2 regions of the Rhizobium acaciae genome follow, and region 2 is predicted to be linked to the other one. Evidence: predicted binding sites of a transcription regulator. Region 2 holds the regulator's gene; the other holds the start of a gene.
What was found. Region 2 encodes HrcA, which represses chaperone genes, less so after heat shock. Its sites were predicted from a motif close to GTTAGCACTCNCNNNNNGNGAGTGCTAAC; they were not measured.
Positions count from the first base shown of each region.

Region 1: the regulator HrcA is predicted to act here: its motif matches at 5,458-5,486, upstream of groES (co-chaperone GroES).

Region 1 is NZ_JAPCZO010000005.1:88,660-96,247, forward strand. Features, by position in the region: gene OLZ32_RS09675 (ATP phosphoribosyltransferase regulatory subunit) at 1-116, shown strand, start outside; gene hisG (ATP phosphoribosyltransferase) at 113-808, shown strand; gene OLZ32_RS09685 (DoxX family protein) at 887-1,324, opposite strand; gene OLZ32_RS09690 (glutathione binding-like protein) at 1,538-2,248, shown strand; gene OLZ32_RS09695 (hypothetical protein) at 2,312-2,758, opposite strand; gene groL (chaperonin GroEL) at 3,388-5,031, opposite strand; gene groES (co-chaperone GroES) at 5,104-5,400, opposite strand; gene OLZ32_RS09710 (hypothetical protein) at 5,518-5,802, opposite strand; gene OLZ32_RS09715 (TIGR01459 family HAD-type hydrolase) at 5,795-6,643, shown strand; gene OLZ32_RS09720 (bifunctional riboflavin kinase/FAD synthetase) at 6,675-7,588, shown strand, end outside.
Region 2 is NZ_JAPCZO010000008.1:60,128-67,715, reverse strand. Features, by position in the region: gene OLZ32_RS14445 (saccharopine dehydrogenase family protein) at 1-119, shown strand, start outside; gene hemW (radical SAM family heme chaperone HemW) at 187-1,389, opposite strand; gene rdgB (RdgB/HAM1 family non-canonical purine NTP pyrophosphatase) at 1,399-2,043, opposite strand; gene OLZ32_RS14430 (VOC family protein) at 2,044-2,469, opposite strand; gene rph (ribonuclease PH) at 2,466-3,185, opposite strand; gene hrcA (heat-inducible transcriptional repressor HrcA) at 3,314-4,402, shown strand; gene grpE (nucleotide exchange factor GrpE) at 4,513-5,145, shown strand; gene OLZ32_RS14410 (nucleoside hydrolase) at 5,185-6,129, opposite strand; gene OLZ32_RS14405 (Hsp20 family protein) at 6,410-6,835, shown strand; gene OLZ32_RS14400 (BQ00720 family protein) at 6,883-7,140, shown strand; gene OLZ32_RS14395 (DUF2277 domain-containing protein) at 7,192-7,458, opposite strand.

The DNA of each region.
Region 1 (7,588 bases), on a different contig from region 2:
CCGGCGGCGGCCGCTTCGATCGGCTCCTGACTTTCCTCGGTGCGACGGACCGCATCCCGGCCGTCGGCTTCTCCTTCTGGCTCGACCGTATCGAAACCGAAAGGGCAGCCGCATGACCATCACCATCGCGCTTCCCTCCAAGGGCCGGATGAAGGAAGACGCTTCGGCGATCTTCGAACGTGCCGGCATGACGATTTCTGCGGTCGGCAACGACCGCTCCTATCGCGGCCGCGTCGAAGGCTGGGACGATGTGGAAATCGCCTTCCTTTCGGCTTCCGAAATCTCCCGTGAAATCGGCAACGGCACCGTCGATTTCGGCGTCACCGGCGAGGATCTGATGCGGGAGGGGTTTGCCGAAGTCGACAAGCGCGTCGAATTCTGCGCCCGCCTCGGCTTTGGCCACGCCGATGTCGTCGTCGCCGTGCCGGAGATCTGGCTCGATGTCGACACCATGGCCGATCTCGTCGATGTTGCCGCCGATTTTCGCGCCCGCCACTCCAGGCGCCTTGCCATCGCCACCAAATACTGGCGGCTGACCCAGCAATTCTTTTCGAGCCAGCACGGCATCCAGCTTTATCGCATCGTCGAAAGCCTGGGCGCCACCGAGGGCGCTCCCGCCTCCGGCTCGGCCGATATCATCGTCGATATCACCTCCACCGGCTCGACGCTGCGCGCCAACCACCTGAAGGTGCTCCAGGACGGTGTCATCCTGCATTCGCAGGCCTGCCTGGTGCGCGCCCGCAAGGAGAGCCATGCCGGCGAGCCCGCTGTGCAGGCGATCATCGACGCGGTGCGTGCCGCCCTCTGATCTCAGTCATAAAGGCATAGAAAAACCCGCCGTCGGATGACGGCGGGTTCTGTATGTCCGGAAGGATGTCTGCTGGTGTCAGGCGGCTGCGTAGGCACCGCGGCGGGCGTCGAGCGAGTAGGCGCCTGCGCCATTGGTGGCGAGCATGATATAGGCGCCGGCGAGCGTGATGTTCTTCATGAGATTGACGAAGTTCAGGCCGTTGATCCAGCCGTTAGCGGCAGCCGGGAAATCCGGAACGTTGACCGGCGCAAGGTGGAAGACGAGGCCGGTGAAAACACAGAAGACGGCGAGCAGCCAGCCGACGATGCGGACCTGGAAGCCGACGAGCACGGCAATGCCGGTTGCGAGTTCGAAGAGGCCGGCGAGATAGGCGAGCGCGGTGGAAGCCGGAAGGCCGGCACCGGCGATCATGCCGGCGGTCGAGGCCGGATCGGTCACCTTGCCGAAGCCGGCGAAGATGAACATGAAGGAAAGCAGGATACGGGCAATCAGGATGATGACGTTGTTCGACATGGACGTTGTCTCCGTTTCAAGGACTTTGGAGATCTTGGTGCCCCGGCACCGGTTCGACCTCGGATGCCTCTATGTCGCTTTTTTCTTGCGTTGTGGAAAGGTAAACGGAAGCGGACACTTCGTTCACTAATGTCGAACGATCTCTTTACCGCTGCCCCTGCTTGCCTTTGCCGAGCCCGGTTTTTATGGTCGGCGCCCAACATGGAGAATCCGATGGCAGATCTTTCCGCATTTCCGATCACGACGCGCTGGCCGGCGAAAAATCCCGACATCATCCAGCTCTATTCCCTGCAGACGCCGAATGGGGTGAAGGTCTCCGTCGCTCTCGAAGAGCTCGGCCTCGCCTATGAGCCGCACTATGTTTCCTTCGCCGCCAACGAGCAGAAGTCGACGGAATTCGAATCTCTCAACCCGAACGGCCGCATTCCGGCGATCATCGATCCGAACGGTCCGGACGGAAAGCCGATCGGCCTTTTCGAATCCGGCGCCATCCTGCTTTATCTCGCCGAAAAAACCGGCAAGCTCATCCCTGCCGATGCCGCCGGCCGCTACGAAACCATCCAGTGGGTGTTTTTCCAGATGGCGGGCATCGGCCCGATGTTCGGCCAGTTCGGACATTTCTACAAATTCGCCGCCGACAAGGTCGCCAACAACTCTTACCCGGTGGAGCGTTATCGCGATGAATCCAAGCGCCTGCTCGGGGTGCTTGAAGACCGGTTGAAGGGCCGTCAGTGGATCATGGGCGATCAGTACACGATCGCCGACATCACCACCTTCACCTGGGTTCGCGGTGCCGATATTTTCTATGGCGGCCGCGAGGTTCTCGAATACGCGAAATTTCCCGCCGTCTCGGATTGGCTGGAGCGCTGCATCGCTCGTCCGGCAAGTGCCAGGGGCCTCAACATACCGGTCAAGCCGGAGTAGCGAACGGATCGCCGGAAAGCACGAAGGCCGCCCTCGAGGCGGCCTTTTATCTTGATTTCCGGCCTATCGCCGACTTGTGATCTGCTTTGCGCCTTCCAGCTTGAAGCGCGGAAAGACGAAGACGCCGACCATGCTGCCGCTGAATTTTTCTTCCAGACCGTTAGACTCGCCCATGCAGAAGAGCGGCTGGCGAAAGCCGTTCGGCATAATGATCGTCGTCGAAAAACAGAAGGAGGAGCAGAGCGTCGCCGCCTGCTCGAACAGCTCCAATATGTGGCTGCGGTCCTTGGCATCATAGCAGCGGATCAAGCTTAAAAGTCCGCATTCCCGTGCGGCGAGGCCGTGCAGCATCGCGCTCCACTCGCCGAGACGGAGCATGCCGCTCGAAAAATCTCCAGTCCAGGCTTCGGAAACGGAAAACTGCGCCAACATCTCGTGATTTTGATTGGCGTCATCAAACGAGCCGGGCGTCAAAGGTACGGCTGCATTGGCTCTGGCGATCTTAAACAAGGCGTTCTCCCGTTCGGATGCGGCTCCCGTCGCACGCTCGGCAAACACAAAGAAACAGGATCACGCAGCAGCGGGCATGATGCCCGCGCTTCATCCGGCGATTATTGCCACGGCCATCTGGCCTCCGTAACAGGAGCCCCTCGAAGCCGAACGTTCACGTATCGCCTTCCGCGCTCCGGCCTCGTCTATTGACGAAAAACTATCGCCGGGCGCGCTTTAATTGCAGCGCGGATTTATAGGGGCTTTTGGACAAACGGCAACGGCTTTTTAAGGGGTATTCGGATCGGCCTCATTTCGTGAGATCCCTGCATTTGCGTGCGATTTCGCGAGAAACAGCATCGAAAGATCGTCCTTTGAGGGCTTTGGAAGCGTTTTCATTCCGCGTGAGCCCGGAAATCTTGTCGTAACGCTGTGATCTCTCGCATGTCGGTGGGCTGAGAAAGACGCGGGCAACGCAAGCCTGGCGCAAGCTTCGCGCCTGGGGCTGCAGTAGAGAGCCGGGTAATCGTTTCATCGGCTATGTCAATCGGGCCTGCCGCGAATCGCTTTGCTCAAAAGAAAAGGGCGACCCGAGGGCCGCCCTTCCTATTCCGGATGCCGGAATGGTGGTCAGTGATGGCTTTCGCCGATCACATCATGTCCATTCCGCCCATTCCACCCATGCCGCCCGGCATGCCGCCGCCAGCCGATTCTTTCTTCGGCAGTTCGGCGATCATGGCTTCGGTGGTGATCAGCAGCGATGCGACAGAAGCAGCGTTCTGCAGCGCCGTGCGAACGACCTTGAGCGGATCGACGATACCCATGGCGATCATGTCGCCATATTCAGACGTCTGGGCGTTGTAGCCGAAGTTGTCTTCGTTCTTGTCGAGGACCTTGCCGACAACGATCGAGGCTTCGTCGCCTGCGTTTTCAGCGATCTGACGAACGAGCGACTGCAGGGCGCGGCGAACGATGTTGATGCCGGCTTCCTGGTCGTCGTTTGCACCTTTGACGGTGATCTTCGTGGAGGAGCGGAGCAGAGCGATACCGCCGCCGGGGACGATACCTTCCTGAACGGCAGCGCGGGTCGCGTTGAGCGCGTCGTCGATGCGGTCCTTCTTTTCCTTCACTTCGACTTCCGTCGAGCCGCCGACGCGGATGACGGCAACGCCGCCGGCGAGCTTGGCAAGACGTTCCTGCAGCTTCTCGCGGTCGTAGTCGGAGGTGGTTTCTTCGATCTGGGCCTTGATCTGGGCAACACGGCCTTCGATGTCGGTCTTGGCGCCCGAACCGTCGACGATCGTGGTGTTTTCCTTGGAGATCGAAACCTTCTTGGCACGGCCGAGCATGTCGAGCGTGACGGATTCGAGCTTGATGCCGAGATCTTCGGAGATGACAGTGCCGCCCGTCAGGATGGCGATGTCTTCGAGCATGGCCTTGCGGCGGTCGCCGAAGCCAGGAGCCTTGACGGCAGCAATCTTCAGGCCACCGCGCAGCTTGTTGACGACGAGCGTTGCCAAGGCTTCGCCTTCGACGTCTTCAGCGACGATGAGGAGCGGCTTGCCGGTCTGAACGACGGCTTCGAGAACCGGGAGCATCGACTGCAGGTTCGAGAGCTTCTTCTCGTGAAGGAGAATGAAGACGTCTTCGAGGTCGGCGATCATCTTTTCCGGGTTGGTCACGAAGTAGGGGCTGAGGTAGCCACGGTCGAACTGCATGCCTTCGACGACTTCGAGTTCGGTTTCGGCAGTCTTGGCTTCTTCAACCGTGATGACGCCTTCGTTGCCGACCTTCTGCATGGCTTCAGCAATGTCGAGACCGACCTGCTTGTCGCCATTTGCGGAGATCGTGCCGACCTGGGCGACTTCTTCCGAAGTCGAGATCTTCTTGGCCTTGGCCTGGAGATCCTTCACGACGTCAGCGACAGCGAGGTCGATGCCGCGCTTCAGGTCCATCGGGTTCATGCCGGCTGCAACGGCCTTGTTGCCTTCGCGAACGATCGCCTGGGCAAGAACGGTAGCCGTCGTGGTGCCGTCGCCGGCGATGTCGTTGGTCTTCGAAGCAACTTCGCGGACCATCTGTGCGCCCATGTTTTCGAACTTGTCTTCGAGTTCGATTTCCTTGGCGACCGAAACGCCGTCCTTGGTGATGCGCGGAGCGCCGAAGGACTTGTCGATGATGACGTTACGGCCCTTCGGGCCGAGCGTGACCTTGACTGCATCGGCGAGAATGTCGACGCCGCGCAGCATCTTTTCGCGCGCGGTGCGGCCAAACTTGATTTCTTTAGATGCCATATTCTTAACTCCTGAATTCGAGTTGTTCGGGCAAAAGGCCCGTCAGCCATTTCGGGAAAGCAGGTCGGCCGATCAGCCGATGATGCCCATGATGTCGGCTTCCTTCATGATCAGAAGGTCTTCGCCGTCGATCTTGACTTCGGTGCCGGACCACTTGCCGAACAGGATGCGGTCGCCAGCCTTGACGTCGAGTGCGACGACCTTGCCGGACTCATCGCGCGCGCCGGAGCCGACGGCGACGATTTCGCCTTCCTGCGGCTTTTCCTTGGCGGTATCGGGAATGATGATGCCGCCCTTGGTCTTGGCTTCGGACTCAACGCGGCGAACAACGACGCGGTCGTGAAGGGGGCGGAAGTTGGTGCTTGCCATTGTCTAATCCCTCGATCGAATGACATTCGCGGACCGGAGTGGCCCACATGGATAGATGTTAGCACTCCCTTGCGGTGAGTGCTAGCGACGAGCATTTAGGGATGGCTCCGAGAGGAGTCAATGAGAGCAATCACGAATTTTTGTGCCGGAATTGTGAAGAGGCCGGAGAATAGTCGAAGATTGCGGCCGAAACCCGGGTGCTGCCGAACTTTGCCGAACTCGTCCGCCGTCGGCGATCTGCCGCTTGACGATAATCGTCAAAACCCTTTGCCCTTCTGCTCTGCCGGACCGCCGTTCGAGTTCTTCGCATCGGCCCGGCAGCGAAGAAAATGCCTTGCCATCGCCTTGCGCCTTTGCAATGTCACCGGTGACTGAAGCAAATTGGGAAATCGGAATGGCCAAGCGGATAGAAAACTTCTCGGAGATATCAGGTCACTATGATGTGGTGCTCTGCGATGTCTGGGGCGTCGTTCACAACGGCGTCGATCCGTTCCCGAAGGCGGCCGCAGCCCTTGAAGCGGCAGGCGACAGCGGCCTCGCCGTCGTCCTCATCACCAATTCGCCGCGCCTTTCCTGGCAGGTGGTCGAGCAGCTGCGCCAGATCGGCGTTCCCGACAGCGCCTATGACAGGATCGTCACCTCTGGCGACGTCACGCGCGGTTTGATCGCAGAAGGGCCGAAGACCGTCTTCCTGCTCGGCCCCGAGCGCGACAAGGCGCTGCTCGAAGGCATTGGCGTCGAGCGCCGGCCGGCGGGCGAAGCGCAATCGCTGGTCTGCACCGGCTTTTTCGACGACGAGACCGAGAAGCCGGAGGATTACACCGACATGCTTCTCGATTTCAAAGCCCGCGACGTGCCGATGATCTGCGCCAATCCCGACCTCATTGTCGAGCGCGGCCATCGCATCATCCCCTGCGCCGGCGCCATGGCCGCCTATTATGAGCAGCTTGGCGGAAAAACCCGCATCGCCGGCAAGCCGCACCGGCCGATCTACGAGGCGACGCTAGCGGCTGCCCGCGAGCTTCGCGGCGATTTCCCGGTCGACCGCGTGCTGGCGATCGGCGACGGCATGCCGACCGATGTGCGCGGCGCCTTGAATTACGGCCTCGACCTCCTCTACATCAGCGGCGGTATCCACGCTAAGGAATATACTCTCAACGGCGAGACCGACGAGGCGATCCTCAACGCCTATCTCGAACGGGAAAACGCCGCGCCGAAGTGGTGGATGCCCCGCCTTGCATGAAGACACGCCTTGCATGAAGAGAAGCCAGCCGATGACCGTCTTCCACCGCAATGAAACCCGCGAACCCCTACCCCCCCATCTGAAGGGCGGCGTCATTGCCATCGGCAATTTCGATGGCGTGCACCGCGGCCATCAATCGGTGTTGAGCCGGGCGCTGGAGATCTCCAAGACGCGCGGTATCCCCGCTTTGGTGCTGACCTTCGAGCCGCATCCGCGCACGGTCTTCCGACCGCAGACACCGGTCTTTCGCCTGACGCCGGCGCCGTTGAAGGCCCGGATCCTGGAAACGCTGGGTTTCAGCGCCGTCATCGAATATCCCTTCGATTACGAATTTTCGCAGCGCTCGGCCGATGATTTCATCCATTCGATCCTGAAGGATTGGCTCGGCGCCTCCGAAGTCGTCACCGGCTTCGATTTCCATTTTGGCCGCGGCCGCGAGGGCGGTCCGGCTTTCCTGATGAATGCCGGCCATACCTATGGCTTCGGCGTCACCCTGATCGATGCCTTTCGCGACGAAAACGCCGATGTCGTCTCTTCGAGCCATATCCGCGCGCTGCTGAAGGAGGGCAATGTCAGCGAAGTCGCCGGCATGCTCGGTTACCGCTATACGGTGGAAGCCGAGGTGATCGATGGCGAAAAGCTCGGCCGGCAGCTGGGTTTTCCCACGGCCAACATGCGCCTGCCACCGGAGGTCGATCTTGCCGCCGGCATCTACGCCGTCCGCTTCCGTCGCCAGGACGGCACGCTCCACGATGCCGTCGCAAGCTACGGTCGCCGCCCGACGGTGACGGAAAACGGCGCACCGCTGCTCGAAACCTATCTTTTCGATTTCAGCGGCGATCTCTATGGCCAGCTCTGCTCCGTCTCGTTCTTCGGCTATCTCCGCCCTGAGCTGAAATTCGACGGCCTCGATCCGCTCGTCGCCCAGATCAAACGAGATGAGGA
Region 2 (7,588 bases):
TCCGCGACGGCCTGCTGCCGACGACCGGCTTCCTGCACCAGGAGCATATTCCGCTGGAGATGTTTTTGAAGACGCCGACCGGCAACCTCTTCAAGACGGGCGCGACAAGCCACGGCTGAGACATGCCTTCTTGCGCGGCGGTGATGTCAATGCCGCCGCGCTGCAAATCCACACATCGTATGGGTGTCAGCAGGCGAGATCGGCGACGACGGAATCGAGGATCAGCATGCCTGATGGCGTGCAGCGCAGGCGTGAATTGCCGATCCGCTCGATGAATTTGTGTTCGAGCAGGAATTCCTCGCGTTTCGGGTCGAGGTCGCGGCCCGAAAGCTGCTGCCAGCGGGCAAGATCGACGCCTTCTCTCAGCCGCAGCCCCATCAGCAGCAGCTCGTCGGACTGTTCCTCGAAGCCGAGCCGCTCCTCGTCGAGAATTCCGTGCCCATCACGCTCGACCATATCGAGCCAGGTTTCCGGCTTGCGCTCGGTCGCCGTCGCGAGCTTCTCCGGGCCACGCGTCAGCCGGCCATGGGCGCCCGGGCCGATGCCGGCATAATCGCCGTAGCGCCAGTAGGTCAGGTTATGCCGGCTTTCGGCCCCCGGCCGGGCATGATTGGAAACCTCATAGGCCGGCATGCCCTCGCGCGCGGTGATCTCCTGCGTCGCCTCGTAGAGCAATGCCGATTGCTCGCCATCCGGCACGATCAGCTTGCCGGCCTTGTGCAGGCCGTAGAAGGGCGTGCCTTCCTCGATGGTCAGCTGATAAAGCGAAAGATGGTCAACCGCATAGGAGATCGCCTCTTTCAGTTCCTTTTCCCATTCCTCGACCGTCTGCTCCGGCCGGGCATAGATCAGGTCGAAGGACATGCGCGGGAAGATGTCGCGCGCCAGCCTTATCGCCTTCAGCGCGTCGGCGACATCATGCAGCCGGCCGAGGAATTTCAGGTCCCGGTCATTCAGCGCCTGCACGCCGAGCGAGACGCGATTGACGCCGGCCGCCCGATAGCCGCGGAACCGTTCGGCCTCGACGCTCGAAGGATTGGCCTCCATGGTGATCTCGATGCCATCGGGCACATGCCAGTGCCGCGCAATGCCGTCGAGAATGGCGGAAACCGTTTCCGGCTTCATCAGCGAGGGCGTGCCGCCGCCGAGAAAGATGCTCGTCACCGTCTTCGGGCCGCTGATCGCCCGGACTGCCGCCATCTCCTTCAGGAAGGCTGCTGTAAAGCGCTCCTGATCCACCGGCTGGTGGCGCACATGGCTGTTGAAGTCGCAATAGGGACACTTCGCCGCGCAGAAGGGCCAATGCACATAGACGCCGAAGCCCGGCTCGCCGGTATCTGGCAGCAGAGCCGCGTCGCGCGAGGTGCTTGGCGTGTCGAAATTGACCACGGACCGTCCCTATGCCTCCAGGCAGGTTTCGACAAAGAGTTTGAAGGCGCGGGCCCGGTGCGACAGCGCTTGCGGCTTGCCGACGTTCCAGCCGTGTTTTTCCTCGCCGCTCATTTCGCCGAAGGTGATGTCGTAGCCCTCGGGCTGGAAGACCGGATCGTAGCCGAAGCCCTGGGTGCCGCGCGGCGGCCAGACGACGCTGCCTTCCACCTCGCCACGAAACAGCTCCGTGTGCCCGTCCGGCCAGGCGAGGCAGAGCACGCTGATGAACCGCGCCCTGCGCTGTTCGGGCTTTGTCGCGCCGGCATCCTGCAGCGCCTTTTCCACCTTGGCCATCGCCATGTCGAAATCGCGCGTGCCGTCTGCCCTCTCCGCCCAATTGGCGGTGTAGACACCGGGATCGCCGCCGAGTGCATCGACCACCAGCCCGGAATCGTCCGACAGCGCCGGCATGCCTGACGCATTGGCCGAGGCGACCGCCTTGATCGTCGCATTCTCCTCGAAGCTCGTGCCCGTCTCATCCGGTTCGACGAAATTCAGCTCGGCGGCCGATTTGGCGGTGAAGCCGAGCGGCCCGATCAATTCCTGGATCTCACGGATCTTACCGGCATTGTGGCTGGCGACGACGATGGTCTTCGTTTCAAGCTTGCGCATTCAGATGTCCTGTTCGATGCCCCAGATTTTAGCTTCCGCGCATTCCAGGCTGTTGCCATCAGGATCGCGGAAATAGATCGAGCGGCCGCCGTTCGGCCAGCGCACTTCGGATTCGATCGCAACGCCCGCCGCCGTCAGCCGTTCGGCCATGGCATCGATATTGCGGCCGGACACCCGGAAACAGGCATGGCCCTGGCCGGTCGTGCCATGCGGCGGCACCTGCAGTGCTTCCGGCGCCGGCGGCTTCACCGTTTCCTTAGGGTTGAAGATCAGGAGAACGCCTGGCCCGCAGCGGAAGAAGACATGCCTGTTGGCGGCGCGGGCAATCTTTTCAAGCCCGAGAACGTCTTCGTAGAACGTCTCGGCCTTATCGAGATCCCGCGCATAGAGCGCCGTTTCCAACATGCCTTCCAGCATGGGGTTCATCCTTCGACGGCTTGCTTCTGTAGCGCCACGAGTTCGCCGATGCCGTTTCTGGCAAGCTGCATCAGCGAGGTGAATTCGCCCTCGCTGAACGGCGTGCCTTCGGCCGTGCCCTGGATCTCGACGATGCCGCCGGTGCCCGTCATGACGAAGTTCGCATCGGTCTCGGCCGAGGAGTCCTCGAGGTAATCGAGATCGATCACCGGCTGGCTGGCGAAGATACCGCAGGAGATGGCGGCGACATGATCCTTCAGGACCCGATCGACCTTGATCATGTTGCGGCTTTCCATCCATTTCAGGCAGTCGTAAAGCGCGATCCAGCCGCCGGTGATCGAGGCGGTCCGCGTGCCGCCATCGGCCTGGATGACGTCGCAATCCAGCGTGATCTGCCGTTCACCGAGCGCCTGCAGGTCGACGACGGCGCGCAGCGACCGGCCGATCAGCCGCTGGATTTCCTGGGTGCGGCCGCCCTGCTTGCCGGCGGCGGCTTCGCGCTTCATGCGTTCGCCGGTCGCCCGCGGCAGCATGCCGTATTCGGCCGTGACCCAGCCCTTGCCGGTATTGCGCAGCCATGGCGGCGTCTTTTCTTCGAGGCTCGCCGTGCAGAGCACATGCGTATCGCCGAACTTCACCAGGCAGGAGCCTTCCGCATGCTTGGAAAAATTGCGCTCGAACGAGACCTTGCGCATCTGGTCGATTTTTCTGCCTGAAGGCCGCATTCTTATCTCCTGGGGTTTATTTGACCGCTTCTACGATTGGCGGCGCTCATTTGCAAATTCCCTTTTGCCACGGGTGTTAGTTTGACTTACTTTTCAGGAAGTATCATCAGCACGGGTTCGAAAGCTTCATGGGCATCAGGTCGACGACGGTTTCGGATGCCGTAGCTGCGCTGGACGAGCGCTCCAGGGAAATTTTTCGTCGCATCGTCGAAGGTTATCTGGAAAGCGGCGAGCCGCTCGGTTCGCGCAACCTGTCCCGTATCCTGCCGATGTCGCTGTCGCCGGCCTCGGTGCGCAACGTCATGAGCGATCTCGAAGAGCTGGGCCTGATCTATTCGCCGCATGTCAGCGCCGGCCGGTTGCCGACCCAGATCGGCCTGCGCTTCTTCGTCGATGCCTTCATGCAGGTCGGTGACCTCTCGGCCGAGGAGCGCGCCAACATCGACCGCCAGGTGCGGGTCGAAAGCGGCGGCAATCCTGTCGAATCGATGATGAACGAGGCCAGCCGCATGTTATCCGGCATTTCGCGCGGCGCCGGACTCGTCATCACCTCGAAAAGCGATCCGGTGCTGAAACATGTCGAGTTCATCCGGCTCGAACCGACAAAGGCGCTGGCCGTGCTCGTCGGCGATCATGATCAGGTGGAAAACCGCATCATCGAGCTGCCGGCGGGCGTCACCTCCTCGCAACTGACGGAAGCAGCGAATTTCCTCAATGCCCATATGTCCGGCCAGACCCTGCCGGAGCTTCGCAAACAATTAAGCCGGCTGAAAGACGACGTCCGTCACGAACTCGATGCCCTGTCGCGCGATCTCGTCGAGCGCGGCATTGCTGTCTGGGCCGGCAGCCCGGACGAGGGAAAGCCGACGCAGCTGATCATCCGCGGCCGCGCCAACCTGCTCGAAGGCCTCGCCGGCGCCGAGGATCTCGACCGGCTGCGCCTGCTGTTCGACGATCTCGAGAAGAAGGACAGCCTGATCGAGATCCTCAATCTCGCCGAAAGCGGTTCGGGCGTGCGCATCTTCATCGGTTCGGAGAACAAGCTCTTCTCGCTGTCCGGCTCGTCGCTCATCGTCGCGCCCTATCGTGACGACGATGATCGCATCGTCGGTGCCGTCGGCGTCATCGGCCCGACGCGGCTCAATTATTCGCGCATCGTGCCGATGGTGGACTATACAGCCCAGCTCGTCTCCCGCCTTTCGCGCAATCAGCTTTGACGCGCAGCTATCAGTCACGCGGAATTTTCGCTTCTTTGTCACGCAGACTTGATTTTTTTCGGTCAAACCTCGATATCGGGCGCATCTGAAGACACCAACCGGAGACCGTCATGACCGATGACACGACGAAAAACGGACCTGACGCAACTGCGGCCGATGCCGCAGCCGACGCTGCCGCCTACGTCGAGAACGAAACTGCGCAGCAAGAGCCCGCCCAGCCGGACCCGATCGAGCTTCTGAAAGCCGAAAACGGCGAACTGCGCGACCGCTATCTGCGCCTTGCTGCCGAGATGGACAATCTGCGCCGGCGCACCGAGCGCGAGGTGAAGGATGCCAAGTCCTATTCCGTCGCGGGTTTCGCGCGCGACATGCTCGCCGTCTCGGATAATCTGCGCCGCGCGCTCGATGCCATCCCTCCGGAGACCAAGGCCGCGGCCGATGCCGGCCTGAGCACGCTGATCGAGGGTGTCGAGATGACCGAGCGCGCCATGCTGTCGGCTCTCGAGCGCCACGGCGTTCGCAAGCTGGAGCCGGTTGGCCAGAAGTTCGATCCGAATTTCCATCAGGCAATGTTCGAGGTGCCGAACCCCGACGTGCCCAACAACACGGTCGTCCAGGTCGTGCAGGCAGGCTTCACCATTGGCGAGCGCGTGCTGCGCCCGGCCATGGTCGGTGTCGCCAAGGGCGGCCCGAAGCCGACCGAAGCCGAAACCAACTCCGTCTTCGACGAAAAAGACGCCTGAGATCGTTTCCTTCCTCCTCGCGAGGAGGGAAACCGAAGTTTAGATGCGGGCGAAGCGTTCGATCAGCAGATCGAAGAAGCCGTCCGCATCGACATGGCGCATGACCCTGGCATTGCGCTTGCGCTCGGTCACATGCCACCAGTCGACGACCGTCATGCCGACGGTCAGTTCGGACTGGACCTCGATCTCGACATTGCAGTCCCGGCCCTTGAAAAGCTCCGGCTTCAGCAGGTAGGCGACAACGGTCGGGTCGTGCAGCGGCCCGCCGTCGGAACCGTATTTCTCGATATCGAAGCGTTCGAAGAATTCCAGCATCTCGACCATGGCCTTTGCCGGCGCCGTGCCGATCTCGGCCATACGTTTCACCCGGTCCTTGCGGGTCAGCAATTGATGCGTCACGTCAAGCGGCATCATCACGATCGGAACGCCTGAGCGGAAGACGACATCGGCGGCTTCGGGGTCGACATAGATATTGAATTCGGCCGACGGCGTGATGTTGCCGCCCTCGAAGAAGCCGCCGCCCATCATCACCAGCTCGCGGATGCGGGGGACGATGTCGGGCGCCTTCTGGAAGGCCATGCCGATATTGGTGAGCGGCCCGAGCGTGCACAGCGTCACTGTGCCTTCCGGCTCGCGGCGCAGCGTCTCGATGATGAAGTCGACGGCATGGCCGACATGCAGCGCCATCGTCGGTTCGCTGAGTTCCGGACCGTCGAGGCCGGTCTTGCCATGCACATGTTCGGCGGTCACCAGCTTGCGGGCGATCGGCGCGTCGGCGCCGGCGAAAACCTTCGTCTCCGTCCGGCCGCAGAGCTCGCAGACGATGCGCGCATTGCGGCTGGTGAGCGAAAGCGGCACATTGCCGGCGACCGTCGTGATCCCCAGCACCTCAAGCTCATCGGGACTGCCGAAGGCAAGCATGATGGCGGCCGCGTCGTCCTGGCCGGGATCCGTGTCGATGATGATCTTTCTTGCGCTTGCCATTCCGATCGTTCCATCCTCGCACTGCGTGTTATCGGGTATGCACCGATTTCTTCACGTCCCGTCACAAATCAGCACATTCCGCGCGGGCACGTTTTGATGCGAGGCAGCGGACGCTTTGTCAAGGAAAGAGCCGGGCCGCCACCACCTCAAAATTGAGAGGGGCGCCGACACGTCGCGTCCCATGCCTTGCAGCGCCGGGCTCCTCTCCCCATATTAGCGGCATCCGGATGCTGCCCGTTAAGGTCCGGGATGGTCGCTTGCATCAAGGACTTGAAACGAGATGAGCCGCATTACCCCTTTCGCCAGCCCGCTGCTTCTGGGCTTCGATGCCATGGAAAAGACGCTGGAGCGCATTTCCAAAGCGAGTGACGGATATCCGCCTTATAATATCGAACGCATCGCCGCCGACACCGGCGCGCCGGAACGTCTGCGCATTACCCTTGCCGTGGCCGGCTTCAGCGAGGAGGAGCTCGATGTCTCCATTGAGGAGAACCAGCTAGTGATCCGCGGCCGCCAGGTCGAACAGGGTGAACGGGACTATCTTTATCGCGGTATCGCCGCCCGTCAGTTCCAGCGGACTTTCGTTCTTGCCGACGGCATGCAGGTGCTCGGCGCCGGCCTGAAGAACGGTCTGCTCTCCGTCGATCTAATTCGTCCGGAACCGGCGCGAATGGTCAAGAAAATTAACATTTCGGTCTCACAGTAGCACAACGGTTTGTCGAACCGTTGGTCCCTTCTCCCGGAGGAACAGGAATGTTGATGAAAGAAGCCACGTCTCACTTGACCAAATCCGAGCTTGCCCACATCGGCAACGGCGAGGTCGCCTATATCAGAAAAATGCGGACCGATGAGGTCGCCAAGTGCTTTCCAGAGGCGCCGGATATCGATCCGAACGTCGATCTCTGGGCACTCTTTGGCGCCGACGGCACGCCGATCCTTTTGACGGACAACCGCTCCAGCACTTTTTTCAAGGCTGCCGAGGACGAATTGAAGACGGTCAGCCTGCACTGACCGTCAAGGCCATTTGAGCCTTGATTGAGATCTCTGCGTGACAGGGTTTTCTTAAGCGAACCGGACCGCGGTTCTCGCGCGCGCCTTTGCCGCTACCTCCTCGCGATCACGAGGAGGTTGAGACGTTTCCAGCGAATCGAGCAGCTCGCGGGCGCATGCCGCGATCGAACTGACCGCGTGCTCGAATGCGGCTTCATTGCGCTTCGATGGTTTGGTCGTTCCGCTCACCTTGCGTACGAACTGGAGCGCGGCGTCATGGATCTCGTCGTCCGTCGCTGGCGGATCGAAATTGAACAGGGGTTTTATATTTCGGCACATGACTTGCTCCCGGTCATTGTCTCTCTTCATTTGAGAGGAGGGTGGCCAGCACAGAAAATAGTCGCGTGAGCGCTAATGGCAACCGGTCGACGGCGGAACTATACGCGCCGCAAGTGAGAGCGTAGCTCGT